DNA from 3 places in the Paenibacillus sp. NRS-1760 genome. Region 2 is predicted to be linked to each of the others. Evidence: riboswitches for the same ligand, from Rfam matches in the RefSeq annotation. Region 2 holds a riboswitch; each other region holds the start of a gene.
What was found. Region 2 has a riboswitch for cobalamin ahead of ACIFSR_RS01425 (DUF4430 domain-containing protein). Riboswitches for the same ligand answer to the same signal wherever they lie in the genome.

Region 1 (10,452 bases), on a different contig from region 2:
ACAAGCAATCAAGGCTTCGGCTGGAGTGAACTATTTGCCAGCGACACAGAAGAGCCCCTTGACTTAGAACGATGGAGCGACCTACTTCAGTCTTTTATCGGCAGCATTCCTCTACCACCTCTTAACCAGTATCATTATGACAAAACGGATCAGGATGGGCGCGTTCTCGACTTATTCGTCTCCGCCGTCAAGCATGTCCTAGCACAATCCGCCGATGCAGCCCCGTACAGCAACGACCATGAAGAGTCTGTTTTGCGTCAACGTTCCGTCTCCTACATCTCTTTGGATTAATTTCGTTCATAAGAAAAAAAAGACAGTCCAGAACAGATAACCTAGTTCTGGACTGTCTTATTGTATTTAGGATTTAAACCTTCGCTAATGCAGCACGCTGCTCTCTGACTTGGTAAGTAGCCAGCATCATGTTGCGCAGTGAAGCAACCGTTTCTTCCATTCCGCGTGTTTTCAAGCCGCAGTCCGGATTAATCCAGAAGAGCGTAGGATCGAGCACTTTAATGGCGCGCTCGATCATGCTGACCATTTCTTCCACGGACGGTACACGCGGGCTGTGAATATCGTAAACGCCTAAGCCGATGCCTTGGTCATAGGTGTTCTCCTCAAAGCTATGAATCAGCTCGCCATGGCTGCGCGAGGTTTCAATGGAGATGACATCCGCATCCAGCGCAAGAATGGAATCGATAATATCATGGAACTCACAATAACACATATGTGTATGAATTTGTGTTGTGTCACGCACAGCTGAAGTCGATAGACGGAACGCATGCACGCCCCATTTTAAATAGGCATCCCAATCACTGCGTTTAAGCGGCAAGCCTTCTCGCAAAGCTGGCTCATCAACCTGAATCATTTCGATGCCTGCAGTCTCAAGCACCTTTACTTCCTCTGAAAGTGCAAGCGCAATTTGGTATGCAACCTGCTCCCGTGTGATATCGTTGCGGACAAATGACCAGTTCAAAATCGTAATCGGACCCGTCAACATCCCTTTTACCGGACGACTTGTCAGCGACTGCGCATACACGCTTTCGGTTACTGTCATTGGCTCAGTAAATACAACATCGCCATAAATGACCGGCGGCTTTACGCAGCGGGAACCATACGATTGAACCCAGCCGCCTTTTGTAAATGCGAACCCATCCAGCTTTTCTCCGAAAAATTCGACCATGTCCGTACGCTCAAATTCACCGTGAACGAGGACGTCAATGTTAAGCTCTTCTTGGATTTCAATCCAGTTTTTAATTTTATCGTTGATAAATGAAGCGTAGTCCTGTGAGCTGAGCTCATTTTTTCTCCATTTTTGCCTTGCTTGACGTACATCCAGCGTTTGCGGGAAGCTGCCGATTGTCGTTGTTGGAAGGAAAGGCAAATTCCACTTTTGCTGCTGCAGCTTTTGTCTCTCCGCAAATGGCTTCTGCCTCGTTGAAGGATGCGCCGCTACCGCTGCTGCATCAGCAGCTTGGCGATTGCGGGCAGGAGAAATGGATAAATGATGAATCCGCTCGCCGTTAAGCTTAAGCTCAAGCTTGCGCAGTTCTGAGATGTCCGCCTCATTTACTGTCGCTGTTTCACTTAGCCACACAATTTCATCCAGCTTTTCTTCCGCGAATGCAAGCGCCTCACGCAGCTCTACTGGCAGATTGGTTTCGTTTTTTGCTGTTACCGGCACATGCAGCAGGCTGCATGACGATTGAACGATCGTGCGCTCAGCTGGAATGTATGCCGAAATCCTTTGCAGCAATTCGAGCTTTTGCTTATAGTCTGAGCGCCAAATGTTGCGTCCGTCTACAAGTCCGATACCAGCGAGCTTATCCTTCGGATAACCAAATTGCTCAAGCGACTTCAAGTTTTGCTCCAAACCATGAACGAAATCCAAACCGATCGCTTGTACCGGGAGAGCAACTACAGCTTCATAATGCTCAACTGCCTCAAAATACGTTTGAAGCATTATGTTAAGCGCTGGCGCTGCTTGGTTCAGCCTTGCATAAATCGATTCAACCCATTGCATCTCTTCCTCAGAAATAGAGGTAACAAGGATGGGCTCATCGATTTGCACCCATTGTACGCCTTCTTGCTCAAGCTCCTTAAGCAGCTGAGCATAAAGCGGTATAAACTGCTCAATGAGCTGCGGAAGCTGCTTGGCATCGTAGCCCTTCGATAGCTTGAGGAAGGTGTATAGACCGATAATGACAGGTTTACCTTCAATACCAAGCTTTTCTTTGGCTTCGCGGTACGCAATCAGCGGACGGTTTTCCGTCAGTACCGGAGCAGCATCCGCAAGTTCTGGCACGATATAGTGATAGTTGGTATTAAACCATTTGGTCATCTCGCAGGCTTGTGCTTCCTGTGTCCCTCTCGCCATTGCGTAGTAGGTCTGTACGGGAACAGGACCTCCATCATAGGAAAAACGATCTGGCACAAGGCCAAACATCGCTGCAGTATCCAGCATTTGATCATATAACGTAAAATCATTAACAGGGATTAAAGAAATTCCTTTATCCTTTTGCAGCTTCAAGTTGTTAAGACGAATACTTTCAAGGGTTTGAAGAAATACCGTTTCGTCCAAATCACCTTTCCAAAAAGCTTCAAGTGCTTTTTTCCATTCCCGATTTTCGCCGATACGCGGATATCCAAGTACACTGTTTTGCAGCTTGCTCACGTTCATATTTCCTCCTAATAAATGTAATTATTATGAAATAAAAGCACAAAAAAGAGCGTCGTTACCTTAAAGAAGCAAAGGTAAAGACGCCCGGCGTTTTAATAAACAGCGGTTCTGTCTTAACACCTCCCTATCTCCCGTAGGTAAAATCAGTGTCGTTCAAATAGGCAGGTCTCCTGGCTCCAGAATCATCATCGTAAGCTTGCCTTCCCAACCGGTTAAGATCAGTGGCGTTAGCGCTTAGACTCCTCTGTTACAGTGGCGGGACCGCGTCGGTTTTGCACCGGACTTCCCTTTTAAGCTCAAGCTATACAGCAAGAGCACCTATTTCCACTTATTTCAGTTGTTGATCGCATTTTTTAGGATCACGAATAACTATACACGCAAAATAATAACCATACAATGGAAATCATTATAGTATCAAAAAAAGACTCTCCTCTAAGCAGCCTGCGCTGCAAAAGGAAAGCCTTATTGGTTTTTATATAATTACCTAACCAGCCAACCGCCATCAACAGCCAAGATATGGCCGTTCATATAATCAGAAGCTGAAGAGGCTAGGAATACCGCTGGTCCAATCAAATCCTGCGATGTACCCCAGCGTCCCGCTGGTATGCGCTGCAAAATTTGAGCGCTGCGAACAGGATCCTCGCGAAGCGCTTCGGTGTTGTCTGTACTCATGTAGCCTGGGGCTATCGCATTTACCTGCAAGCCTTTAGCTGCCCATTCGCTAGCAAGCGCTTTGGTAAGACCGGCAACGGCATGTTTGCTGGACGTATAACCCGGAACATTAATTCCGCCTTGGAAGGTTAACATCGACGCAATGTTAATAATTTTCCCTGAGCCCTGTTCAATCATATGTTTCCCAGCCAGCTGGGAAAGGAGAAATACAGAATTCAAGTTAACGTCGAGTACATCCTGCCAGTCCTCGTAGCTATGCTCTGCAGCTGGTGTGCGGCGAATGATACCCGCATTGTTGACCAAAATATCGATGCGTCCCAGTTCTTCAACTGTACGATCAACAATTCCAGCAAGCTTCGTTCGGTCAGCAATATCGGTCTGAATTGTAATCGCTTTGCGTCCAAGCTCTCTTATCGCTGCTGCCGTTTTGTCAGCAGGCGTTTGGTTCGTGACAAGCGCGATATCCGCACCCGCTCGTGCTAATCCAAGCGCAATCGCTTCTCCAAGCCCGCGCCCTGCACCTGTGACGACAGCTGTTTTACCCGTCAAATCAAACAAACTCATCGGCTCAGCTCCTACCTTTAGTACGCTTCCCATTTTCCGAAAGCGCTGCTTTCATCATTTTTATATTTTGTGACTCATACCTCGCCGCAACGTCCGCATCTATACCTTCGTCTGTGATGATATAGTCAATTTCATGCAAACCGGCAAACGTTATTAGTGCACCCTTATCGAATTTGTTATGATCGGCAAGGCAGTAGACGACCTTGGCATTTTCCATATACAGCTTCTTCAGCTTCGTCAATTCTTCTGTGAATATGGTAAGCCCATATTCCATATGAATGCCGGTTGTGGAAAGAAATAGCTTGTGTACATTCAGTCGTTTAATCCATTCCTGCGATTCTGCGCCGATAAGCAAATTGTTATGCCGGTAGCCCCCGGGAATAACAAGCCTTACTTGGTCCTTCGCAGTCAGCTCCCGAATGATAAGCAGATCGTTCGTAAGCACCGTAACCGGGATGTTGGGCAGACGTTTTGCCATTTCGAGCGTAGTACTGCCAGCATCAAGCGCAATAATATCATTAGGCTCGATGCAGGAAAGAGCAAGCTCTGCAATCGCCGCCTTCTCCCGCTGATGCTTGCTGTTTGGGAATTGCAGCGGATAAAGGCTGTCTTCGCCTCTATGCTGGGGCACAGCTCCGCCATGAGTCCGTTTCAGCAATCCCTTCTCTTCCAGCTTCTCTAAATCTTCACGAACCGTTTTCTCCGTGACTTGAAACAGCTCGCTTAGCTCGGAAACTTTAACCGCGCCAAGCTGCTCCAATTTATCTATAATCTTACGATGCCGTTCGGCAGCAAGCATAGTGCACCCCCTGTAGCGAATGTTTCTATTTTAGCTCGCTTGCAGGTACGGCGTCCATATCTGTAAATGTGTAGTTCTCTCCAGCCATCGACCAGCAGAATGTATAATTGCTTGTGCCCACTCCTGAGTGGATCGACCATGGCGGTGAAAGAATCGCTTGGTCATTGGCAACAACAAGATGTCTCGTCTGCGAAGGCTCGCCCATCATATGGAATACGCGAGCATCATCATTCATGTCGAAGTACAAGTATGCTTCCATGCGGCGGTCATGGACATGAGAAGGCATCGTATTCCAGACGCTTCCCGTTTTCAAGCTCGTTACACCAAGCATAAGCTGGCAGCTTTGGATGCCGTCTGCGTGGATATATTTATAAAGAATACGTTCATTGGAAGTCTCCTGCGAACCAAGATGAGTCGGATTCGCTTCCTCCATCGTCATCTTGCGTGTTGCAATTTCAGCATGCGCAAGCGCGGAACAGAAATAAAGCTTCGCAGGGTTTGCTTTATCTACACTTGACAGCAGCACCTGACGTTTGCCCTTGCCAACATAAAGCACGTCGAGCTTATTCAGCTCGTATACTTCCCCATCAACGGAAATCGAAGCAGGTCCGCCAATATTCAAGAAGCCAACCTCGCGGCGCTCCAAGAAATATTCGGTTTTTAGCGTTGCAGCATCCTCCAGCTCAAGCGTCTCGTTCACAGGCAATGCTCCGCCTACAACCATTCTGTCATAATGCGTATATGTCATTTTTAATTGATCTTGCTCAAACAAGCTTTCGATCAAAAACTCGCTGCGCAGACGTTCCGTATCATATTGCTTCACATCAGTAGGATTCGTAGTATGGCGTACTTCCATTGGATAAAAGCCTCCTAAAAGTTATTTGCGTTAGACTCGCCTCGCAAGCTACGCTAATGTTTGTTATTGTTCGTTTTTATAATAACACACATTTACGAACATAAAAAGAACATTTTAAACATTTTGGATTAGCATGAACATTTTATTATCGAGAAGATTGTACAACAAAAAAAAACGACCTCCGCGCACATCATTTGCGAAGAAGCCGTTTGTTGTTTTAGAGGAAATCTAATGAAGCTTCCACCTTCGATAAACATAAAGAGATACCGCCATAAACATGCCGTATACTAAGACGGTAACGAATACGTTTCTTGGATCCGTCATAAGCGTATCACCGATCGTGGCGAACAGCAGCATCGCTGGAATTTTGCCAATCGATGAGGCGATCGCATAAACGGTAAAGGAAACACGGCTTAGCGCCGAGTACATATTAACTGCAATGGATGGAATGAACGGAATGAGCCGAGCAAACATAATCGTTAGAAAAGCATTCTGCTCAAACATCACCGTTAGTTTGCCGATGCTTGGATAACGGTAGAGAAACTTCTTCCCCCACTCTTGGTAGCCATAGCGGATAAACAGAAACATCACAATGGATGCTGCCGCTGAGCCAATCCATGTCACTGCCGCGCCTAACACTGGGCCAAGAGCAGCACCAATGAGCCCGCCGATTACGGGATACGGGATGACAGGAAATAGTGCGACGAGCGTTGCCATAATGACGACGAGCGGCACATTATCCGCTTGCTGAAACCACGTCAAAATCACATCGCCATAATGATAAATAAGATAAGCAATACTGGCATACAAAGCAGCTAAACCTGTTTTTTTGAGCATTGTTGTACCCCTGAATAGTAGATATCTCCAGCTTATCATTATTGATGATAAATACGAGCAATGCATTGTGTCAAATTTAAGATCGCCAGTGATCAGTCGTTCAGTTCTTGTTTAAATGCAGCAGCGCATATTCCTTCGGAAGCAGTACAATCTTTTGTGCTTTCCATGCAATGGTGTAAGCACCCGAATCCCATTCCATAAAACTCTCGACCTCTATCCCTGCGCGCTGAAATTATGCTCTTTCGTTAAATCCACAATGAACGATTAGGATCAAAGCATCCACCGAAACCAACGGCCATGACCATCTGTTTCCGCTAACGTTTCCGTTTGCTCCTTGCCCTCCAAATAATAATCAAGATGAAGATTTGGGTCCCACATATTATTGTTTCGCTACTCTCCTAATGTTGTCTGTTAATTCAACTTTGTCTTCATGAGTCATTTGATTAGCTACATGGGTGTGAAACACACCAATAACACAATCCGCCGTTATTTTAGCAACCATTTCTGCAAGTCGTTTCACGCCATTCCCCTGAAACAACTCCATCTGCTGCCCTTTTAATAAAGAAGCTGCTTTGCCAAAATTCACAATCCGCTCATTATGCTCAGGCCATATCAACGATTTTAACCAAAGATAATCGTCTGCCTCTTCCAGATTATTAACATGCAAATCTATTCCTATCCTTGTAATCACTGGCGGACTTTGTTTTAGGAGATGCAAGGCAACGTCTCCACGAACTTCCGAGTGCAGTACCAGTTCAGCATCTATACTTCCATAGGTTTCACTATCGTTATATTGATAACTATACTTATCCCAAAAAAGCTGCAGCCCCGCACTTGTTCCGATTTCAATGATTGCTAATGGTTTTTTCGTTTTTTGATACATGTAACAAAATGCAGGATACAAGAATGCACAGCGTCTAACCTCATTCGTTTGTACAAGCTTGTTTTGGAGAAGATGAACAATCTCGTTTTTATGCTGATGGCAAAAGTGTTTAAAAAAAGGGAATGCCTCCGCCGCCTCTCTCGGATCGTTAACTATGCTGCCGTAAAACTTTTGCAGTTCGTGGCTGCTCTCTTTGCGCAGCAAGTACTGCACCGCAGCAAAAAAAAGATTGGGAACTGGCTGGCCTTCTCTGCAATGAGAAGCCATCTGAAGCATTTCATCATCATCTGCAATGGCTAATGATAGCTGTTCATATAAACGGCTTGAGCCATTGCATTCCCTCGTCGCGAACACCATAAATTGCTCAGTCAAAATAGGCTTGTTCAACAATGCCATCCCTCCAATTTCCCACTTAACGGCATTGTATCATGGCTATCGATAAATCATATTTCAATGATTTTATAAACTATATAGATTTCTTTTATCAAGTGTATGAAGGATGATAAAGGATAAAAAGAGCTATTTACCCAAAAAACCACCTTCAGATTTTATGACTTGCCCGGTTATCCACTGCGATTCGTCACTCGCCAAGAAGCAGATTGCTTTAGCCGCATCCTCCGGCAAACCGATGCGTCCCATAGGGAACATTGGCAAAAAGCCTGCTTTCATCTGCTCATCCATCCAGCCAGAATCGGTCGGACCTGGATCAAACCCATTCACTGTAATTTGAAGCGGAGCCAACCCTACAGATAACGGCTCGATTAGCCCGATCAATGCGCCTTTAGTTGCTATATAAGCCAAATTATTAGGATCGGGCCCTTTTGAAACCATAAAAATAATTCTGCCCGATGTCCCTTTAATTTGGTTTTTCTCAAATCGGCTCGCAAACGCTGTGCTTAACAATATCGGCCCGCGGTTATTCACGGCATAATGTTGGTCCAATATATTTATATCCAAGCTTTTGTAATTGGAAGGTACGCAATAGGTGGCGTTGTTAATTAATATCGTCGCGTGGCCTAACGACCTTTCTACTTGTTCCATAATAAGGGATGGTGTTTCCACATTAGTAAAATCCGCTTCCATATGACTTGCCCTCACGCCTAAGTCTTCTAGTTCTTTACGCAGCTGCTCAGGCCAGTCCTTCTCTCCCCCATTGCCTTCCGTTTCATCAAAGGCATGCCAATGCGTAAAGAAAATGTCCGCTCCTAAGCGTGCAAGCGAACGGCAAATCGCTGTTCCAATTCCCGTGGATCTGCTCGCTCCTGTAACGATCGCTATTTTATTTTTTAATGAGATCATTGCATTACCTCCATATTCCTTTGTCCTAAACTTATAAGCTATCTATTAGATTTAATACATGCTGTTTAATCTGCTTTTTCTCATCGTCAGATAGAGCACTGGATCGAAAATTTTGTAAATTGTCATCAGGTATGATAATGGTTGATGGCTCCTGAAGCTCTTTTTTTCGATTATCTCCATCTTCAGACATCGTGATATGAGACTTGCTGAATTTCGTATGTACGATTTCTGATTTAACGTATTTTCCATCCAGATCATAATAATCCACGACCATTTTGGTTTCAGAGCTTAAATAATTTTTATTTTCTGCAAAAGCAGTAATAGAGTTCACCTTCTTAAAGCCTGTTTGTTCATAAAAGCCATCTTTATTTTCCTCTGAAATTTCTATGCTAAATGCCTCGATATGCTCGACTTTAACTGTATTGCTGCAAGCGCTTAACAATACAACAAATGCAGATATTACGCTTAACTTCATTGCAGCAGCTAACCAATCTGATATTCTCATGACTTTCATAGCTTCACTCCTCATCGCAATTTCCAATAAAATCCCATTACTTTATGATTGCAAAGCTTTCCTCATTTGTAAAGGTTTTATCTATAGACAAAAACAGCCCTCTACCATCGCGGCAAAGGACTGAATATTGTGCTTGTCCTAACAAAAAACGAGGTGGACAAATCTCCACCTCGCATCCAAACTCATTAAAATATTTTCCGACCAGCCGCATCAGCAATGCCCGATTTGCGGTAGAAATACGTATTGATCACGTCGCGCCAGTGCTTCGCATGATCAGCTTGAAAGGCCAATCGCTCAGCAACATGTGCAAACCTTGCTTCATCGATTTTACCGGCCAAACCAGCCCAATCCCGCTTCATCTGCTCTGCTTCCTCCGCACCCGCAAAATGGGTATCGTAGATATGCTGAATGACCGTCTTGCCAGAATGGAGTACATGGGTATAAGGCACATGATGGAAAAATAACAGCAGCTCATCTGGACAAGTGTCCAAACTATCATACTGCGAACGGTTTGGTTCATTATACTGTGCGGTATATCCTGTTCCGCTCGCCTGCGTCCGGTCAACGCCGATACCGTCACGATCTGCAAAATGGTAGGTTCCCCATCTTGAATACTCGTAGCCATCGATATCCGGACCAAAATGATGGTTAGGTGTGATCATCCAGCCTACGCCAAGCGGCGCCGTATAGCTTTCATATAACAGCCACGACTTCATCAGCATGTCACCGATTGCTAAAGCTATCACAGGATCATTGCCAAACGTTGCGGCTATCCACTCGTGCGAAATCTCCTCGGCTGTTAAAGCCGGGTTCCAGACCAGCCGGCCATATCCGTAAAGATTGGCTTGTGCGAGAATATGCCCTGTCCAGCTCTCTTCATTCCCAATATTGCTTACTGCTGCAATTCCGCTATATTTCATGCCGTACAATGTACCATCCACCACTCGCTTAACTTCAGTCGATGCACCTTCCGCATAGGTATCGAAATCCATTACCTGCTTCCACTGCGGGACGAGATAACAAAGATGCTTCTGTTGACCGGTATATTCTTGAGTGATCTGGAACTCCATCATCTGGTTCGTTTTCTTCATCGCGCCAAACAACGGGGATACGGGCTCGCGAACCTGAAAGTCCATCGGTCCATTCTTAATTTGCAGAATGACATTACTCCGAAAACGACCATCGAGCGGTTTGAAATGGTCAAATGCAGCACGCGCTCGATCGATCTTCCGATCACGCCAATCCTGCATGCAGTCATAAACGAAGCAGCGCCAAATGACGATGCCATCGTGAGCTTCCAGCGCTTCAGCGAGCATATTCGCTCCATCTGCATGGTCACGTCCATAAGCAA
Region 2 (10,452 bases):
GGCGAGCCCAGCAACGACTGAAGCAGCCGGTGGAAGTAATGATACGAGTAAGAATAACAACAAAGAGCAAGTCGTAAACGTGTTTACAGCAAGACACTATGATGTTGACAGCCAGTTGTTTGATGCCTTTACGAAAGAAACAGGCATTAAAGTCAATGAAATTAAAGGTACAGCAGAAGAGCTCGTTGAACGTTTGAAGCGAGAAGGAGAAAGCTCAGAAGCAGATCTGTTCATTACAGTAGATGGCGGCGTTCTAAATTATGCGAAGCAAAATGAAGTGCTTCAACCGATCCAATCCACAACGGTTGATAGTAATGTACCCGCAGAGCTGCGGGATAACGAAAATAATTGGGTTGGCATTGCAACCCGTGCACGCGTTATCGTTTATGCCAAAGATCGTGTGAAGCCGGAGCAGCTGTCCACCTATGAAGATCTTGCAAATGCCGCATGGAAAGGGAAAGTATTGGCGCGCTCGTCTGCCAGCCTTTATAATCAGTCGCTGCTTGCTTCATTCATCGAACTAAATGGAGAGCAAAAGGCTGAAGAATGGGCGAAGGGGATTGTAGCAAACTTTGCTCGTGATCCAGAAGGCGGAGATCGCGACCAAGCGAAAGCGGTCGTTGCTGGTCTAGGTGATGTTGCGATTATGAACACTTATTACGTTGGGCAAATGTTGAATTCGAAGGATATGGAAGAGGTTAAGGTTGCAGAGAAAATTGGCGTATTCTTCCCGAACCAAGAAACGACAGGCACACATCTTAACATCAGCGGTGTAGGCCTTACTAAGCATGCTAAGAATAAAGATAACGCTGTTAAACTGATCGAATTCATGACAGGCAAGGATGGGCAAACGCTGTTAACGCAAGGAAGCTTCGAATTTCCTGTAAATGCTGCTGCAGAAAAGCCTGAGTTGTTAAAGGGCTGGGGTGACTTTAAAACACAGAAGCTGGATTTCTCCAAGCTGGGCGATCATAACAAAAAAGCAGTCGAGCTTCTGGCTAAGGCAGGTTGGAAATAAAAATGATGGCTTCCATCTCTTTGCGAAATTTAAAGAGAATATTGAACGGCTGGGTTATATTGAGCGTAATAGGGGCCATCATGGCCCTTATTCCGTCTCTTTATATTTTTTTCGGTTTGTTTGACAAACCGAATGAAAACTGGCAGCAAATCAAAGAGTATATGCTGTTTGAATCTGTCGTTCAATCTTTATATCTTGTAGTAGGATCGGTGTTTTTCTCCGTTATCATCGGCGTGTCGCTTGCATGGCTTGTTGCAGCCTATGATTTCCCGATGCGGAAGTTCTTTCACTTTGCATTTTTGCTGCCACTGGCTATTCCACCATATATTGCAGCTTATACTTACGGTTCTATGCTGAGCTACACGGGCAGTATACAAGTTTTTATGCGAAATACGCTCGGCGTAACCCCTAACCAAGCTTATTTTGATATATTGTCCATGAAAGGCGCTATTTTCATATTTTCAATGTTTTTATTTCCTTACATTTATTTGATGACCAAAACCTTTATGGAGAAGCAAAGCGCAGCTTTCATAGAAAACGCAAGATTGCTCGGCAAAGGGCAGCTTCATATCTTTTTTCGAATCGTATTGCCTTTGTCGCAGGCTGCAATTATCGGCGGAGCCAGCCTCGTCGCATTTGAGGTACTGAATGATTTTGGAGTAACCAAACATTTTGGCATTGCTTCGTTTACTGCAACGATTTTCAAAACATGGTTTGGTATGTATGACGTTGATTCTGCCCTGAGATTATCTGCACTCCTAATGAGCGCTATTATTGGATTGTTTATTATGGAGAGACTCCTTCGCAGGCGAAAAATGTATCATTCCGCGACAAGCAAGCTTAATCCGCTTAAACGAAGGAAGTTATCCTATTTAGGGACAGCTGCTGCTATTTTTGTGAGCACGGTTATATTTGCCCTCTCGTTCGCTATTCCAGTAATTCAGCTCCTCGTTTGGGCGAGATGGACCTATCAAGATGTATTGAACAGCAAATTTGCACAGCTCGTCTCCAACACGCTTTTGGTTTCCATTGTTGCGATTACTGTGTTGATGCTGCTTGCCGTTATTGTCGCCAATGTAAGCCGCAGCCTGAATCGATCGCTTTTGTCGCTTGCAGCAACGAAGCTAATTTTAATGGGCTACTCTATCCCGGGTGCTGTTTTGTCCATTGGCGTGCTTGCTTTGTTTATTTCTCTAGACCATCAATTAAGCGGCGTCTACTCATGGTTAGGCTTTGGATCGAGCAAGCTCGTGCTCAGCATGTCGCTCGTGATGCTTATTTTCGCCTATGTAATCCGCTTCCTTGGTGTAGGATTTAATGCGGTGGAAGCGGGATTTGATAAAATAGGCAATCGTTATTCTGAAGCTTCCAGAACGCTTGGCATAGGTATGACGGCTACCTTCTTCAAAGTGGACTTGCCATTAATAAAAGGCTCCATATTAGCAGGCTTCCTGCTTACCTTTATGGAAATTATGAAGGAGCTGCCGCTGACGCTGCTGCTGCGCCCATTTAATTTTGAGACGCTAGCGACTAAAGCTTATCAATATGCAAGCGATGAGCAAATTCATCAAGCTTCGGTACCGTCTTTATTTATAATCACGGTGGGTATGGCAACTGTTTTTGTTTATCATTGGTTGGGAGAGAAGAAATCCAGATGAACTTTTTTGAGCTGACTAACGTTTCTTTTAGCTATGATAATGGGAAAAAGAGTGTATTAGAAAACTTTACGATGCAAATGCAGAAGGGTGAAGTTGTTGGAGTGCTTGGTCAAAGCGGTTGCGGAAAAAGCACGCTGCTGCGGATTATTGCCGGGCTTGAGATTCCTGCCTCGGGACGTATTGCCGCTGGCGGCAGGGTTTTAGTGGATGATCAGCAGTTTATTCAGCCTGAGCAGCGCGGCATAGGCATGGTTTTTCAGGATTATGCGTTGTTTCCTCATCTGACTGTCGGTCAAAATATATTATTTGGTTTGCATCGATTATCAAGAAAAGATAGATTCAAACGGCTGGATGAAATGCTGGAGCTGATCCAGTTAAAGGATTTCGTCAAGCGATATCCGCATGAGCTTAGCGGCGGTCAGCAGCAGCGTGTTGCTTTTGCTCGTGCGCTTGCCCCGTCTCCCTTGATGCTGTTGATGGATGAGCCATTCAGCAGTTTGGATTCACACTTAAAGCAAAGCATCAGGGAGGAGCTGAAGCAATTGCTTCACCAAGCCCAAATTACGTGTATGTTCGTCACCCATGATCAAGAGGATGCAGCTGCTATTTGCGATCGAATCATTCAAATCCCATATAGACAAACCCCAGCAATCCCGATATGATTGATTAAATAATCGCATAATTGAATAGAGAAGGTGCAAACAAAAGCATGCTTTTGTTTGCTTAATAGGGAAGTCCGGTTCAATGCCGGCGCGGTCCCGCCACTGTATGTGAAGAGTGATTCTCTGCAAATGCCACTGTCCGATTCAAGGATGGGAAGGTGTGAGAATCGCGTTGACGCACGAGCCAGGAAACCTGCCTTTTTTATTTTGTTTCTCATTCTTCGGGGGTAAAGAATGTGGAGGCGTAATCGTTTTGCAGGACGCATCATATATTTTAGTTATATACGGTTGCTATTCTTACATTCGACATGCAGATCCCCTAATAGAAGGGGGTCTTTTTTTTTATTGTTAAGGTTTGTGTGAATGAGATAAAAAGGAGTAGAAAAGAGACGATGGCAAAGATCTGCAAGAAATGGTTACCAAGCTTAATCATCCTATGGCTGGTGATTGGTTTATTAGCTGGCTGCGCCAGTCCGGCACAGAGCGTTAATTCCACTACCAATCAAGTGCAAACCAGCAACGAAGGACAAGTGGAAAAAGAAGCGGAGAAAGCCGCTGATGAGCAGCCAACGAGTACTTCAGCATCAGAAACAACAGAGGCAACGCAGTTGCCTAGCAAAGATCAAGATAAAGCGAAGGCAACTGACGACGCTGGCGATAAGCAAGCAACGCCTTCCCCGAAGCCGAAGCAGACAAATGAGCCGAAATTGGATGATCCCAAAACGAAGCCTACTGCTTCTGCGAAACCAAATAAAACAGATGGCGCGGCTACTGCGAAGCCCGTCACCCCTGCTGCTACGCCAAATCCTGTGCAGACGGTTACGATTTCTATTGTCGCGGACAAAGATACGGGAACGGTGCTCCCTCCAACAGCTGTAGAGTTCAAGAAGGATGATACCGTTCTTGATGTATTGAAGAAAATTACGAGAAAAAACAAAATACAAATGGAATACAGAGGTGTTAAAGGCGGTGCATATATTGAAGGCATCGATAATATTTACGAATTCGATTTGGGCGCGAAGAGCGGCTGGATGTACCGAGTAAACGGTGAGTTTCCTAACAAGGGCGCCGGGGTTTACAAGGTTAATGAAGGCGATGTTATTGAATGGTTGTACACGACTGATCTTGGCGAGGATATAGGAGCAAAATTCGATGAATAGTGCGTTCGGTTCGGTACATCCGGTTACGAGCTTCAGTTATTATGCAGGAGTCATTACATTCGGCATGCTCTTATTTCATCCTGTTTTCTTATTGACGTCACTTGCTGCGATTACGGTAATTATTGTCATTCATGGCGAAGGGAAGCGGCTGCTTAAGCTGCTTCCTTATTATGTTCTAATGGGCGGTTTAGTTGCTGTTCTTAACCCGCTGTTTTCTCATCGCGGGCGGCATATTTTATTTTATTTTATGGATCAGCCGATCACGTTGGAAGCTATTTTATATGGTGTGACGATGATGCTCTCTTTATTGTGCATTTTATTAGCCTTTGTATCGTTTCAGCAGATTGTTACGACGGAGAAATGGATGTATTTATTTTCAAGAGTCGCTCCGCGAACTGCACTGCTAACCTCGATGTCGATTCGGTTCGTACCGCTTTTCTTGCGGAGACTGGATCAAATTACTACGGTTCAACGAATAAAAGGGGTTTCGATTCTCGAAGGCAGCTTGAAAAAACGGAGCAAGGACGGCATGCTGCTTGTTCGTGTGTTGTTGACCTGGTCCTTGGAGGAGGCGCTTCAGACCGCTGATTCTATGAAAGCTAGAGGGTATGGCGCAGCTAAACGAAGCTCTTATGTCATCTATCGTATGGATCGTAGAGATTGGTATGTTCTATTGTTTCTTGGAGCAATGGCACTAGTATGCATTTGGGGCTGGATGCAAGGTTTTGGTGTGCTTACTATTTATCCGCGTCTGGAAACAATGCAGTTTCATAGGGGGGAAGGCATTGCATACGCTTGCTATTGCGCCTTTCTGTTAACACCAGTCGTACTTGAAGAAATGGAGAGAAGGTCATGGAAGTAATTCAGATTGATCAATTGACGTTCCATTATCCGGAATCAACGGTTGCAGCACTCGATAACATCACTTTAAATATCAAGCCAGGCGATTTTGTCGTTCTTTGTGGGGCATCCGGCTGCGGCAAAACGACGCTGCTTCGGCACTTGAAAAAAGAAACGCAGCCTACGGGGAAACGCTCAGGCACCATTAAGTATAATCGTGTATTGCTAGAGGAGCTGCCTGCGGTCGAGGCGGCTGAACATATCGGCATGGTGTTTCAAAATCCTGAAAATCAAATTGTGATGGATCAGGTATGGCATGAGCTGGCTTTTTCCATGGAAAATGTCGGTTATGGGCAAGCGGTTATGCGTAAACGACTAGCCGAAATGAGCCATTTCTTTGGGCTGGATGAGCTGATTAACAAATCCGTTCATGAAATATCGGGGGGACAGAAGCAGCTGATCAATCTTGCTTCAGTATTGCTGCTGCAGCCAAAGCTGCTTCTATTAGATGAGCCCACCTCGCAGCTTGATCCGGTAGCGGCACGAGATTTTCTGCAGTTTATTTATCGGCTGAATCAGGAAATGTCGATGACGGTTATTATAAGCGAGCATCGGCTGGAGGATGTTATTCCACTTGCAGATCGAATCATTCTGCTGGAGGAAGGCAAAGTGAAATATGACGCGCCGCCGAGAGAGCTATGCAGGCTCGTTGGTGCTGATGCAGCACAAAAAGAAATGCCATACCTGCCTTCCGTTACGAAGCTGTTTCTATCTACCCAGAAGGCTGGCAACCTACCAGAAGCAAATCAAATTCCGCTTACCGTGCGTGAAGGGAAGAAGTGGCTCTCCAATGATTTCGGTGTACATACAATAGCCGCAAATCAATCAGTAATCAACGAAAGCAGAGAGCTCGAAAAAAAGGAATGGCTGCTTGCTTGTGATGAAATAACGTTTAAATACGAAAAAGCGAGTGCAGAGGTGTTGAAGAAGCTGTCGCTTAACGTGTACAAGCATGAGTTTTTGGCGGTGCTCGGCGGCAACGGGGCTGGAAAAACTACGATGCTGCAAATGATGGCCGGATTATTAAAGCCGCAGCGAGGCAAGCTGAAGCGGGATAAATCGATTAAAGTCGGTTATTTGGCGCAAAATCCACTGCTTTATTTTAGCTACGATACAGTTGAAGAAGAGCTTCAGCGAATGGCGGATTACGCCAAACTCGATGATCGGGATCGGAAAATAGCTCAGGTTGTCGATTCCCTGCAGATTTCCTCTATTTTGCCGAAGCATCCTTATGATTTGAGCGGAGGAGAGCAGCAGAGAGCGGCGTTAGCGTTAGTGCTGCTAGGTGAGCCGGATGTTCTATGCTTGGATGAGCCGACAAAGGGGCTTGATCCCATAGCCAAGCAGCGAACAGCGGAGCTGCTGCAGCAGTTATGCGATGCAGGCAAAACCATAGTCATGGTCACGCATGATATTGAATTTGCTGCAGAGCATGCAACGCGCTGCGCGATGCTGTTTGATGGAGCAATATCTGCTGAGGCGGAGCCGGCACAATTTTTTGGCACTAATTATTTTTACACAACAGCCATCAATCGAACGGTGCGGGAATGGCTGCCAGAAGCGCTGACGACAGAGGATGTGATTGCAACGTGGGCAAAATAAAGCTCTGGTTCATAGCCAGCATTGGACTGTTCATCGCAGCTATGGCCTTATCCTCTGCCATTACCGATGATCATTATTTAATGCTAAGTATCGTGCTGCTATTTGTCACGATGATTCCTTTTTTTGCAAGGTTTGAGAGACGGAAGATCGAAGCGCGCGAGATTGTTATCCTTGCTGTGCTGGCGGCGATTGCGGCCATCAGCCGCGTACCGTTTGCACCGCTGCCGAGCGTTCAGCCCACATCTTTCGTCATCATTATTGCTGCGATTGTGTTTGGAGCTGAATCGGGCTTTATTATGGGCGCAATAGCTGCAGTCGTATCGAATATCTTTCTAGGTCAAGGCCCGTGGACGCCGTGGCAAATGTTTTGCTGGGGAATGATCGGGGCTAGTGCGGGGTGGCTGCGGCATACTTGGCTCATCAAAACAAAGACCGGCTTGCTCATATTTGGTTTCGGATGGGGCTTCTTGTTTGGCTGGATCATGAATATTTGGTTTATCATCGGATTGCCAGACGCGCTGAGCTGGAATTTGATTTTTGTTTCCTACATTCAAAGCTTTTATTTTGATCTTGCGCATGCGCTGTCCAATGTTTTTTTTCTTGCCGTGTTTGGGAGCAGCTGGATTGCCATATTGCAGCGCTTCAAGAGGAAATACGGTTTATTGGAATCATAGGTTATGTGCCGTTTCCCCCTCGAACCTATATTAATGCTACAATAGTATAAAAACACGAGGGGACGAATTCGGCTGCATAGCTAATTATATGCTCCGGAAAAAATGATGGATGATACAGAACCTCTTGCTACCAAACCATGCGTTATTTGCAAGGAAACGAAACCGCTCTCTGAGTTTCTGCGGCGAACGGGCAAACGAGCCGGCGCTGGTGCAAGGCGCGGTGCATGCCGAGCTTGCAGGCAAGAGAAAGCGGCTTTAGCTTCATTGCCTGATGTTCAACTTAATGATTATAAAGCAATACGAAGAAAAGCTCATCCCCGCAAACCATTCCCGGTTCCACCGTTGACATCCATAACGCTGCCGAATGATCCGGCAGTACTAAAGCCTACGCGTCAAGGTACGATTTGGATGAGAGGCAAGACGGATAAAGGACGGCGCTGGTATCAAGAAATTGAGCCAGAACTTGCGATAACGCTGGTGAAGGAGCATGCTGCGGTTATCGTCAATCGCCATACGATACGCCGATTGTTCAGCAATAAGGAATTCCGGCGCTACATCTTGGAGCGTGACCATCACGTTTGTTATTTTTGCGGGGAGCAGGGGGATACGATCGATCACATGCTGCCGCGCGCTAAGGGCGGGCATACAACGCCGGATAATTGCGTCTGTGCTTGCAATGCTTGCAACCAATCGAAGGCGGATCAAGACCTGCAAACGTTTATGAACAGTGATGAGCTTATTCCTTAGAAGCATTAATGAATGATTGAGTGATCCGTATGTTGTACTGCTTTCGTAACAACTGACGTTTATACAAAAAAAGACTGCATAGTTCGCCTTGATGAAGGGCGACTACGCAGTCTTTTTTTGTATTAGATGCCTGCACTTGACGCAAACAATTTAGCGAAACGGTTTAAAATCGCAGCAGCTTCCTTTTTGAGCAGCGGATCTTTCGAACGAAAATCTGTACCTTCATCTGTCGATTTTATTTCTGGTCCATATAAACGAGCTCCAACAATGAATTGAACCGCTTCTTCAGCCCAACCTGAAGTCTTGCCGCTCAGCTTCGCTGGAATGGGAGGGAAACCAAGAAAACGTGATAATCGATAGATAATGACAGCAGCTTCTTCCCTTGTAATCGTTCGGTCTGGTTCAAACCTCTGGGCTGAAGTACCGCTTAATACGTGAATCTCTAGCAAGGTTTGAATTTCTGTTTCATATGGATGAGCCTTTAGATCCGCGAAATTAGAGGGCTGGTGTGATTTGGTAATACCAGCTAGTTGTACAATCTGAGCTGCGAATTGTGCACGAGTCGTTTTTCCATCTGGTTCGAAAAGAGTAGACGTTTGATTCAAAACCCCGCCCAAATCACGTAAAGTATAAATGTCATCGGCATATGGATGATTGCGCGGTACGTCTGAATAGTTGGGTGATGGGGTTATGCGTTCGCACCAAGCATCAATAAGTAAATAATAAAAGTATGAGATATTGCCAGCTTCATCTTTTTTAAATGCGCCAAGTTTTCCATCTTCATCTTGGAACAGCAGCTCGCCAACGGGTTTTAGTTTCCTGGTGCTATTGGGTCCGGCAACGGATAAATAACCATCTTCAGCCTTTACTTTGTAATAAATGAGCGGGGCGCGCAAATACTGGTAGCTGCCTTCAAAGTGTGCTAATTGTGCCTTGGTAAGTGTAATAGCTGGCCGCTCTTTCTCTGTTTTAGGGTAATAATGATCCATAAACGCGGCGAACAGCTGCTCACGTATATCGCTGGCATCGCTGTTCGTTACAACAAATCCGCCTACCTTTTGTTCAGGCAGCAGCCACATCCACGAATGATAGCCCTCCAAATCTCCGCCCTTTCCAATGACAGTCTCACCATTGAAATGTTCTTGGAAAAACATCTCAAAACCTAAAGCCATGTTCGGAATTTCTGAATGAATGCCAACCTGTACCCGCTGCATCTCCTTAACTGTATTTTCCTGTAAAATACGATTTTCACCAAGCTTGCCGCCATTTAATTGAGCGAGCATAAATTTGCTCATATCCGTGCCTGTTGCGAACATGCCCCCGTCTGGCGCTATTGTAGGCATGAGCTGGTATTGCGGCCAAGGCTCCTTTAATTGGTTATAGCCGGTAGCAAGGTTTTCCAGTACTTTATCCGTCATCCGGAAATCACTGTTTGTCATTTGCAGCGGACGGAATATTTGATCATCAATGACTTGTTCGAATGGCTTGCCAGTCACATTTTGCACGATTAATCCTTGATAATTGAAAGCTAAATTATCATAGCGATAAGCCGCTCCCGGCTTACGCACGATGGTAGGTAAATTCTCTTTAATATATTGTTCGAGAGGATAGTCTTTGCGGGTCGCATCTGGAGCAGTCAACACATCTGTTTTGTCGAAACCTGTTGTATGAGTCAATAAATGTCGCATCGTTAGTTTGCTGCCGGTCTTATTGGGAATCGTCACACCTTTCAAATAGGGGCTTACATCCTGATCCAAATCTATTTTGCCTTCTTCTACGAGCTGCATGACGGCTGTTGCTGTAAACACTTTGGATATGGAAGCTATTCTGAACATGGTTTTATCAGGATCAACAGGTTTCTTGCTCTCCACATCGGCATAACCATAACCTTTGTTCAGCAGCACTTTATCATTGCCCACCACTACCACTGCACTTCCAGCTAGCGAGCTCGCAACCTCTGGACGTTTAAAGAACTCATCGACAAACGCCTCAACTTCCTTAGCATCCTTGGGGCCAGCTGCATCTGCTGCC
Region 3 (10,452 bases), on a different contig from region 2:
TACGGAGCTGTTCCTTCTTTCTTCCTCACACATGAGGATTCACGGAAGCTCAAGTACACGGCTGCGAGTTTCTTATTCAGCAGTCAATATGAGAAGTGGACAGACCGCATTTTAAAGGAATACGAGGCTTTTGATTCCCTAGCAGGTTTGTATTCCCAAACGATTAAAAATCACGAAAAGCTGTCTGAAAATCGGTTTGCTACCGTTTATGAGGACGGCACGCGGGTAATCGTCGATTATAACAGCAAGACGTTCGTCGTAGAGAAGGGAGTGGGCGCCTAATGCAAGCAAAAGCTAGAGTCCGTGCAGCGCGCCTTCATCTCTGGAAGCGCTACGGAATGGGACTGCTGTTCATGCTGCCATGGATTATTGGGTTTGCGATGTTCGTCATTATCCCGATTAGCTGGTCGTTATTTATGTCCTTTAACAAGGTGCAAGTAGCGGTCGGAGGATTTAAATATGAATGGGTCGGATTGCGCAATTTTCGGGATGCTTTTTTGAAGGATAACATTTTCCCAATTGAACTTATCACTTATTTCCAAGAAATGCTGCTGATGGTTCCGATCATCGTTATTTTTGCCCTGCTGATCTCATTAATGCTGAATCAGAAATTTCCTGGACGATTTATTTTCCGTGCGTTGTTTTTTCTTCCAGTTATTTTTGCAACAGGGCAAGTGCTCTCAGAGCTGTTCTTGCAAGGAGCTGGAGATATTCCATTCCTGGAGCAATACAATTTGCTTCCGATAGTTGAGGAATATGTTGGCAAGCAATTTGCAGAGACAGTAATGGCTGTTTTGGGCAAAGCGATTCTAATTTTATGGTATTCCGGTGTACAGATACTTATCTTTATTGCGGGTTTCCAGACGATTTCACCAACGATTTATGAGGCTGTGCGGATCGATGGCGCCTCCCCTTGGGACAGCTTCTGGAAAATAACGCTGCCAGCCTGTGTGCCATTCATCAGCTTGAATGTGCTCTACACGATTATCGACCTGTTCACATTCCCGCTTAATCCTGTGCTGAAGCATATCAAAGACAACATGTTTAAGGTCGATACCGGTTACGGCTACGCCAGTGCGCTCGCTTGGATTTATTTTGGACTCATCTTCGCGCTGATCGCCCTCGTATTATGGCTGTTTAACCGGAGCCTCAAGACAAGGAGGGTACATTCATGATTACTGCGATGAAGTCTGAGTTCGAGAAGGTTAGCCGCAGCGTAAGGGGAGTTCTTTGGGGCCGCAAAGCCCAGAAAACGAAAATGCTGGTGCTCGGACGAAGCTTGTCTGACGGATTGCTGGCGAAGCTCATCATTTATTTGCTGCTCTCGATTGTCGCTTATCTTTATTTACAGCCGATTCTTTATATGGTCAGCACGATGTTTAAGAACATGAGTGATCTCCTTGATCCGACGGTAAAGTGGATTCCGCGTGAGATTACCTGGGAAAATGTGACGAAAGCGCTGAAAGGTCTGCAATACCCAGAAGCGCTCAGAAACACTGCCCTTATATCGGTGACATGCTCGCTCGTACAGGTCATTATTTGTGCGATGACCGGCTACGCGCTTGCTAGGCTGGAGCTGCCATTCAAGGGACTTTTTACGGCGCTAATCATATTGACCTTCTTGATTCCGCCGCAGGTTATCATCATTCCGCTTTACGTTATATTCAGCAAGCTCGGCTTGTTGAATTCGATTTTTGTGTTTCTCATACCGGCTATATTCGGGCAAGGCCTTAAGGGAGCATTATTTATTCTCATTTTCCGGCAGTTTTTCAAAGCGCAGCCGCCAAGCTTGGAGGAGGCAGCGAAGCTGGACGGAGCTTCTACAGCGAGGCTGTTTTTCGGAATTATGCTGCCTCTTGCAAGGTCAGCGTGCTTAGTCGTGTTTCTCTTCTCATTTATTTGGTACTGGAACATGTATTATGAGCCATCGATGTTTCTTACCAAAGGTTTCACGCCGCTGTCGATTCGCCTAGATATGCTGGAGGATGTGCTGAATCCGTCCTTACTCGGTAATACGCGAACCATCGTTAATCCGATTACGGAGAGCACCAAAATGGCCGCAGCCTTCCTTATTATTTTACCGCCGATCATCGTGTTTATGTTCCTTCAGCGCTGGTTCGTTAGCGGTATTGAAAGAACGGGAATTGTTGAATAGTCCGCTGTCTACGCTAAGGTGCAGCAGCTCTTTAGGGGGGTGATGTTTCGGCAAACAGCTGCTGGAACGGTTTCAACGTTATAAAGAATGCTAAACCGCAAAAAACGAGGGGAAGGCTTACGAAACTAAGCTTATGCTTACGAAGCCAGTTTTGCTTCACAAAACTTAAAGCTTATGCTTACGAAGCTAGTTTTGCTTCACAAAACTTAAAGCTTATGCTTACGAAGCTAGTTTTGCTTCACAAAACTTTAGGAGGCCAAAAAATGAAAAACAAAAGCGCTTTGACATGGATGTTGTGTATGGTCTTGTTATTTTCAGTCGTTCTCTCAGCTTGCTCCGGCAATGGTGAAAAGAATAAAACGACTAACACTCCTTCTAATAATGCAGCGACAGATGCACCTACCGATGATGCAGCCAAACCGGCTACAGAAGAGAAGCATGAACCTGTTACGATTAAACTCATTTCATGGTCCGATTCTTACACGGAATTATACAAAATGTTTAACGAAAAATATCCATGGATCACAATTGAACAGGTTCCTGTAAACGGCAAACCAATTATGGAGATCATCGCTACTTTGGAAGCGGCAGGAACACCAGCCGATTTAACTTGGATCGACAGTGATTTGATCTCGTTTGACCAAGCTGGCTTGGTTGAGGATTTGACTCCTTATATCGAGAAGGATATGACATTCCAAGATGTTCAGCTGCCTCAAGGATTTTTTGATACGATGACGTATAAAGACAAAAAATTGGCTGTGCCATTCGTTGACGTACCGATGTGGATACTCGTCAATAAAGATTTGCTTGCTAAGCATGGTGTTGAAATGCCAGCAAATGATTGGACTTACGATGATTTCCGCGATGTAGCCAAAAAAATTACCGATCCAGAAGCAGGGGAATATGGCTTAACGACACAGCCAGAATTTCAAATGCGTGTTCTTAGCACAAAAGCAATTGCTGACGGACATGCTGCAAACATTCATTACTTAAATGAAGATTTGACACAAAGCTTGCTCAATACGCCAGATGTAATGAACGATGTTAGATGGCTTTCAGATTTTGTGTGGAAAGACGGCTCCATGCAGAGCAATGCAAAGGCAAAGGAACAAGGCGATGTATCGAGAGAATTTATTAACGGTAAAACGGGCTTTGCGATCGGCGGAGACTGGGTACTTCCAGGCCTCAAAAAAGATGCGAAATTTGAATGGGATGTTTTGCCTTTCCCTAGAGGAAAAGTAAGCCAACCAGGTTATAGTATTTATGGTCCGCTTTCACTGCTCAGCGGTTCCAAGCATAAAGAAGAAGCTTTCCTATGGATTAGCTTCCAATTCTCCAAAGAAGCGCAAAAATGGAAGATTGACCAAGGTGCAAATGCTTCGGTTATCGATCCTGAATTGACAGCTTATTATGATGAAACGCCAATGTGGGAAGGCAAAAACAAGGAAGCTGTAAAAATTGCAAAGGAAAATGCAAAAATTCAGCCAGGTGTAACCGTTCCTGCTTGGTCTGAATACAACTGGAACAATATTTTGAATGAAATTATTTTTGATGGAGCAGATATTAATAAACTGATTCCAGAAACGGAAAAATGGAATAAGCGGACGCTTGAGGTTCGTGAATCGTTGAAATAATCGGAGTCTACCTTTAGTAGGCTAATCTCGAAATCACCCTATGTCGCATGGTTTGCGGCAATAGGGTGATTTTTTTGTATTAATAAGGTATGTAGATAGCCTAAGCTTAGTAATTCATATACTTAGTCATATAAAATAATTAATAATTTCAATATAAATATGTATTATTTAAGAAGTTTCAATCTAATTGGTTTAATTTACATAACATTTTAGTTAAACTGGTTTAATATAGATAAATTAACAGTGGGGGTTATCAAAAATGAAGATGGGATTACGCTCGTTGACGAATAAATTTATGCTAGTCATGGCCGTCGCATTAGTCATAATCGTAAGTGTGATTCTCATTTATGAATGGAAATCTACTCGTATAGCTGTTGAGCAGCAGCTTCTGGACAAGGGTCGCACGATGGTTTTATCGCTAGCTCGCACACTTGAGAATGTTACGGAGCAGGATTTTAAAACAGGTGTTGTGCTGGAGGATGGAACGAAATGGGATGGAAACAAGCTTAAAGAGGATTTTTTCAACGATACATTGACTGTAAATCCTGAAAGTGAGAAAGTGGCAGAAAAAAGACTAAAGGACTCATCCTATGCGGGGAAAGAATCGATTTTGTACAATGGAGAGTCCATTCCGCTATCTCAATATGAACTGAAATATGATAGTGCCTATGACCGTTATACGGATTACCGCTGGCAAGGCATTATGGATAGTTTTCTGACGGAGGAAAATGTTATTTTTGCTATTGCAGGCGCTTATTCAGAAAATCCGAATTTTGCGGGCTATATCCCAACACATAATAGCATTTACAGCCCTATGGGAGAAGAATCAAAAGATGCTTGGGGCGACGAGGGACTTCTTAGTCAAAACTACCGGGCTAATCGGATTTTTAACGATAAAACAGGCTACAATGCCGCTACGAATACGAAGACGGATGATGTCCTTCTGCAAAAATATAATAGACTCATAGACGGGAAAACGGTAGAAACGTGGGATATTTCCTATCCTTTAATTATCGATGGCAAACATTGGGGCGGGGTACGTGTTGCATTGTCAAAAGAAAAGGCCGATGCGCTCATCGCTTCAGAAAGAACGATGGTTGTCATGCAATTTGGCGGCCTGATGGTTGTTGTATTGGTCGTTTTGTTTCTGCTATCACAATTTATGGTAGGACGTAAGCTTCGTAATATTGTTCATGCAGCAATTAATCTTAATTCTAGCGAAGCGGATCTTACCTATCGTATAGAAAATAAAGGAAATGATGAAATTGCTCGCCTAGGCGAAGAAATCAATCATTTCATTGCCCATATGCAAGGCTTAATGCGGACGATTCGGAACAATGCCGCATCCGTATCGGATTTTGCAGGCCGATTAGGTGTAGGCTCGCAGCAAAGCCGAGAGCTCTCCTCGCAGCTTGCTTCCTCTGTGAATGAGATGGCAATTGGCGCGGAAAATCAAGCGGACGGAGCAGTTGAGGCAGCAAGGTCTATGGAGGAAATGGCGACGAGCGTAGGAAGGATTGCTCACTCCTCGAGCCAAATGTCGGAAGCGTCGAACGACATGCTGCAAGCAGCGGAGCTGGGTCATGAAAAATCGGATCATGCGGTTGGTCAAATGGAACGGCTTGGCGCGGCAACGGCTTCGATATCAAGAGTGATCGGACATCTTAATGAGCGCTCATCCGAAATCCAAGAGATGGCAGGCACGATTGCTGCTATTGCAAATCAGACGAATTTGCTCGCTCTAAACGCTGCTATAGAAGCGGCACATGCAGGGGAGTATGGCCGTGGATTTGCAGTAGTATCAAGTGAAGTAAGAAAACTGGCTGAACAGGCTTCGGCTCATGCGGGCCATATCGAAGAAACGATTAATGAGGTGCTAGCCTTGACTGCCGATGCTGTTGACGCTGTCACTGCAGGAGAGTCAGAAATGGAACAAGGATTACTCATCGTTCAGGAGCTGAAGGTATCTTTTGACACGATATGGAAGGAATCCCGCCTTGTTGCCTCACAAATTGAAGATGTATCTGCTTCAACGGAGGAGATGGCAGCAGGCAGTGAGGAAGTGAGCGCTTCCGTTGAATCGATGGCGCAGGTAGCCAAGGATACTTCCACTCATGCTGCGCAATCGGCAGCGGACACTGAGCGGCAAAATCAGCTCGCAGCTGAAACGCAGCAGCTTGCTTCATCTGTAAATGAGCTTTCGGAGGAGCTTCAGCGCTCGATTAAGAGATTCAAAATTGAGTAATTTGTAGCTGAAGTAGATTTATGATGAAATACTAGTCATATGCGCATGAAATCGAATAGAGAATTGTACAAGTTGAAAAAAAACGGTCAGAACCTTTGTCTAATCCTTTCAAATTTGATACAATTCACAAAACAAGCACTTACAATTTCATAGAATAGCTAATATGGTGCTGCCGTGAATCTATCATTCACAAGCAGCTTAATAGGGAAGTTCGGTCAAAATCCGACGCGGTCCCGCCACTGTATCGCGGAGCAGATGATCATGTTGTCCACTGTCATATCATGACGGGAAGGAGATCGTCTATGCAATGAAGCGAAGCCAGGAGACCTGCCATAGGAGCGCTCTATATTTCTCACGAGGATGGGAGGGAGATGTTTATTCGTGCTTTTGCAATAGGTGGATTCCTATGCTTCCATGCGCACGTGTTTATCCAAACATCTTTCCACAAACGGAAAGATGTTTTTTTGTTGCCAAAAATGATTAAAGGGAGAGAAAACATTGCTTAATTTAAAAAGATTTATGAAAAAGAGTTTGCCTGCAATTTTAAGTTTTGTATTGGTGTTTACTTTATTTGCACCACAAGTAGGTAAAGCAGCAGATCATTCTGCGAATGCTTCATTGAATGAGATGATTGATAAGACGGTTGAGTATTATAAAAATAGAAATACAACATTGAATTCTTGGTGGGAAATTGTTGCCCTTTGGGGTGCTGGAGAAAACCTGCAGGATGGCAGTTGGAAGCTGCCTAGTTGGAAGACCGTGGATCCGGGGTTGAAGCCTAATGATAGTGATACAACTCATATCCGCTATATTTATTCATTACTCGCGATGGGTGAAGATCCTGCGCATGCGTGGGAAACGGATCGAAATCTGTATGCGGAGTTAGCTGCACAATTAAATAAGGATACAGGGTCATTCGCCGGTTCAACAAACAGGCATATGTGGGCGATGCATGCACTTGACACGGGTGTAAAGCTTGGGAGTGACGTTGGTAGCTGGGATGATACCTCAAAGAATAAGGCATTAAAATATCTATTAAGTAAACAGTTGAATGACGGTGGATTTGCATTTTTTGGAAAAGATTCTGATCCTGATATGACTGGTATGGGGCTGCTTGCACTCGGCAATTATCAGAATGATAGTGCTGTTCAAGCTGCGATTGTAAGAGTGAAAAATTATTTGCAAACTATAAAGTTAAACCAAGAAAATGTCATGTATGGAAAAAACTCGAGCAGCACTTCTGCCGTAGTAAGCGGATTAACAGCCGTTGGCGAGGATATGTTGTCTGATGTCTGGATGGCTAATGACAAATCAGTACTTGATACTTATTCATTGTTCCAGCTCCAGAATGGAGCATTTAAGAACGATTTAGATAAAGGTTCTAATTCAATCGCTACAGAGCAAGCACTTGTTGCTCTTGCTGATATTAAAAATCAGAAAACGGTATGGCAACGTTTAGGTGAAATAAAACTTCCTGTCTTTGTTAACACAAAGGTTAAAGTTGATGGTATTTCTCAAAGTATTTATGATCAGAAAACGGTTAGTTTAAAACAGAATGAAAAGCCAGTTACAGCACTCGATGCTCTAAAAAAGGCACTTAATACAGCAAATCCACCTATCACTTTCAATATTGTAAATAGTAGTATTGGTTCATATGTTCAAGGAATTGCTGGACAAGAAGCTGGTTCATTTGGCGGCTGGGATGGCTGGATGTACGAGGTCAATGGCATTGCGCCAGATGTAGGTGCAAATGCATACCAGCTTAAAGAAAATGATGAGGTACGATTCTATTACAGTCGTTACCCAGCGCTCTCTACAACAACAAAGCTGTACACCGGCTCAGTTGATCCTACTGTGGATGTTAAGCTTGTGGGTGATCATTTCAGCAGCGAAGCGACTATTGCAAGCAACTGGGCTATTGATTCGGATGCGTCAGGACTGACGATTAAATCAATTGAGAAGACGAACGATCAGCACATTAAGATTAGTCTTTTGGGCAAAGCAAAAGACAAGCCATTTACACTACAAGCATTAGCAGCAGTATCAGAGAGTAAGAAGGAGAGCGAACCGTTTACGGTTTCAATTTCTGATTCTGTGACTGTAGATTTTCAGGTTGATGGCATTTCATCACCAATTTTGACGAAGCAATCGGTGACGTTTAAGAATACGGAAAAACAAGTTACGGTTTTAGATGTATTTAAAAAATCACTTGATCAAGCAACTCCAAAGATAAGTTATAAAATTACGGAGAGCAGTTACGGACCTTATGTATCGGAAATAGCTGGAGAAGCAGCAGGCAGCCTTGGTGGCTGGGATGGTTGGATGTATGAAGTAAATGGTATTGTTCCAGAAGTTGGTGTAGACGCCTATGAGCTTAAGGATAAAGATGTTGTTCGCTTCTATTACAGCAGATATGCAGCTCTTTCTACGCAATCCACAATTACGAGTGGTGCTGTTAATCCGACGATTGACGTAAAGCTTTCTGGCGATGATTTCACTAGCGTTGCGGCCAATATCGATAATTGGTCAATTAATACCGGAAATACAGAGCTGAAGGTAAAATCACTTGTTCAAGATGAAAAGAACATAAACATTTCTTTCGAAGGTACAGCAAAAGGCGGAACAATTACTGTTCAAGCATTAGGTGCCGCTTTAGTTGGTAAAAAAGAAACGGAGCCAATTGCGGTTGCAGTACCTCGTGAAGTAAGTAATACCACAGATCAAAATATTGCAATTCATGAGAACGAGAAGGATGTTACTCTTGGTGCAGAAAGCAATGCACCTGTAACCAACAATATCATTCTTTCCTTTGCATCGGCTGCATTGCCAAAGGTAACAGCTATTCGTGGTACGACTACGTTGGAGATTCCAGCTAATACGACGGTTACATCAACATGGGATCAAAAGCTGCAGCTTCCCAAATACTTAAGCACAGACGAAAGCGGGCTAACAGCTAAGCTGAATACTGCACTGTCTGTTAATAATAAAAAAGTTGATGCAATCGCTGTTCGCATACAAGCGGGCGGAAATGAAAAAATACAATTTAATCAACATGTTACCCTTACCATTAAAGGTCAAGGCGATAAAGAAGCTGGATTTGTAGATCAAGCAGGTGTGTTCACGCAAATCAAGAAATATGCTGATTCATCAGCACGTACGGATGAGGTTTATGCTTATAATCAAAACGGCGATCTTATTATTAAAACAAAGCATTTCACAGAGTTTTTAGCTTATACAACAACAACAGCTTCGACTGGTGGAGATGGTGGTACCCTTCCGGTAGCGGAGACCATTACTCTATCAGTTGAAAAGCGTACTGTCAGCACGGGTGATTTGGTTGCTCCATACACTGTAACTCTTAAACAAGGTGATACTGCCTTTACTGCACTTAAACGTGTGCTTGAAGAGAAGGGTGTTTCTTTCAAATATATAGGTTCGGATTCAAGTATTTACGTACAAGCAATTGGTGGTCTTGCTGAATTTGATCATGGTGAGAAAAGCGGTTGGATGTACTCTGTTAATGGAACCTTCCCGCAAATAAGTGCAGGTTCATATGTGCTTAAAAAAGGAGATAATGTTCGCTGGCAATATACGAAGGATCTAGGTGCGGATATTGGAGCAACGGTTCCAGGGGATACTGGTGGACAGGTTCCTGGAAAAGACCCAGAAGTAAAGCCAAATCCATCTGCAACAAAATACTCAGATGAATCAAAAATTGCAAGCTGGGCTTTGGAAGCAGTAAACAAAGCAACGGCACTAGGCTTCATGCAAGGCACAAGCACGAGCAATGCAACATTCGAGCCTAAACGTAATTTGACGCGTGCTGAATTTGCAGCGCTAATGGTTAAGTATTCCGGAGCAGACCCTATTATGGAGGATTCCGGCTTTAAGGATGTTAACAGTGGGGCATGGTATTATGGTTATGTTAAAGCTGCCAAAGAAAAAGGATTGATGTCAGGTGTAACTGAAACTTCTTTTGCACCGAACCAACCGATTACAAGACAAGAAATGGCTGCCGTTTTAGTTAGACTTAAAGGTCTAGCTGATGAGAATGCACCACAAGCAGCAATTAAGGACCGTGACGCTGTTGCAGCGTGGGCTGTTCCTTATGTAAATGTAGCTTACCAAAAAGGTCTTATGACAGGAGATAACGGCAAGTTTAATCCACAAGCTCTTGTTACACGTGAGATGGCAGCTGTTACGATCATCCGACTTCATGAATTGAAATCATAATTTACTAAGCTGTCTCGTAGGCTATTGCAATAGCTGCGGGACAGCTATTTTCTTGAAAGGAGAGTGTAGATTCGGGATGAACAAAAAATCCGTATCACTTAAATCGTTATTATTGTTGGTTATATACGCATTAATGCTTTCTTGCGTCAGTACGGCTCTGTTGCCTATGCAGCGCGCGGCAGCGG

Region 1: it holds a riboswitch for cobalamin, as region 2 does, so the genes downstream of both, metE (5-methyltetrahydropteroyltriglutamate--homocysteine S-methyltransferase) here and ACIFSR_RS01425 (DUF4430 domain-containing protein) in region 2, are expected to answer to the same signal.
Region 3: it holds a riboswitch for cobalamin, as region 2 does, so the genes downstream of both, ACIFSR_RS31810 (DUF4430 domain-containing protein) here and ACIFSR_RS01425 (DUF4430 domain-containing protein) in region 2, are expected to answer to the same signal.

Annotation. Positions count from the first base shown of each region.
Region 1 is NZ_JBITPK010000010.1:215,862-226,313, reverse strand. It holds gene ACIFSR_RS12060 (hypothetical protein) at 1-291, shown strand, start outside; gene metE (5-methyltetrahydropteroyltriglutamate--homocysteine S-methyltransferase) at 365-2,671, opposite strand; cobalamin riboswitch at 2,821-3,014, opposite strand; gene kduD (2-dehydro-3-deoxy-D-gluconate 5-dehydrogenase KduD) at 3,158-3,913, opposite strand; gene ACIFSR_RS12045 (DeoR/GlpR family DNA-binding transcription regulator) at 3,918-4,712, opposite strand; gene kduI (5-dehydro-4-deoxy-D-glucuronate isomerase) at 4,738-5,568, opposite strand; gene ACIFSR_RS12035 (TVP38/TMEM64 family protein) at 5,797-6,405, opposite strand; partial or broken gene ACIFSR_RS12030 (DUF2332 domain-containing protein) at 6,676-7,678, opposite strand; gene ACIFSR_RS12025 (SDR family oxidoreductase) at 7,808-8,587, opposite strand; gene ACIFSR_RS12020 (hypothetical protein) at 8,619-9,101, opposite strand; gene ACIFSR_RS12015 (alpha-glucuronidase family glycosyl hydrolase) at 9,287-10,452, opposite strand, start outside.
Region 2 is NZ_JBITPK010000005.1:183,176-193,627, reverse strand. It holds gene ACIFSR_RS01440 (Fe(3+) ABC transporter substrate-binding protein) at 1-1,018, shown strand, start outside; gene ACIFSR_RS01435 (ABC transporter permease) at 1,021-2,676, shown strand; gene ACIFSR_RS01430 (ABC transporter ATP-binding protein) at 2,673-3,338, shown strand; cobalamin riboswitch at 3,353-3,553, shown strand; gene ACIFSR_RS01425 (DUF4430 domain-containing protein) at 3,731-4,498, shown strand; gene ACIFSR_RS01420 (energy-coupling factor transporter transmembrane component T) at 4,491-5,360, shown strand; gene ACIFSR_RS01415 (ABC transporter ATP-binding protein) at 5,351-7,000, shown strand; gene ACIFSR_RS01410 (ECF transporter S component) at 6,988-7,674, shown strand; gene ACIFSR_RS01405 (HNH endonuclease) at 7,777-8,421, shown strand; gene ACIFSR_RS01400 (serine hydrolase) at 8,544-10,452, opposite strand, start outside.
Region 3 is NZ_JBITPK010000021.1:918,506-928,957, reverse strand. It holds gene ACIFSR_RS31835 (DUF5696 domain-containing protein) at 1-282, shown strand, start outside; gene ACIFSR_RS31830 (carbohydrate ABC transporter permease) at 282-1,175, shown strand; gene ACIFSR_RS31825 (carbohydrate ABC transporter permease) at 1,172-2,155, shown strand; gene ACIFSR_RS31820 (ABC transporter substrate-binding protein) at 2,419-3,789, shown strand; gene ACIFSR_RS31815 (methyl-accepting chemotaxis protein) at 4,049-6,034, shown strand; cobalamin riboswitch at 6,182-6,383, shown strand; gene ACIFSR_RS31810 (DUF4430 domain-containing protein) at 6,533-10,267, shown strand; gene ACIFSR_RS31805 (S-layer homology domain-containing protein) at 10,344-10,452, shown strand, end outside.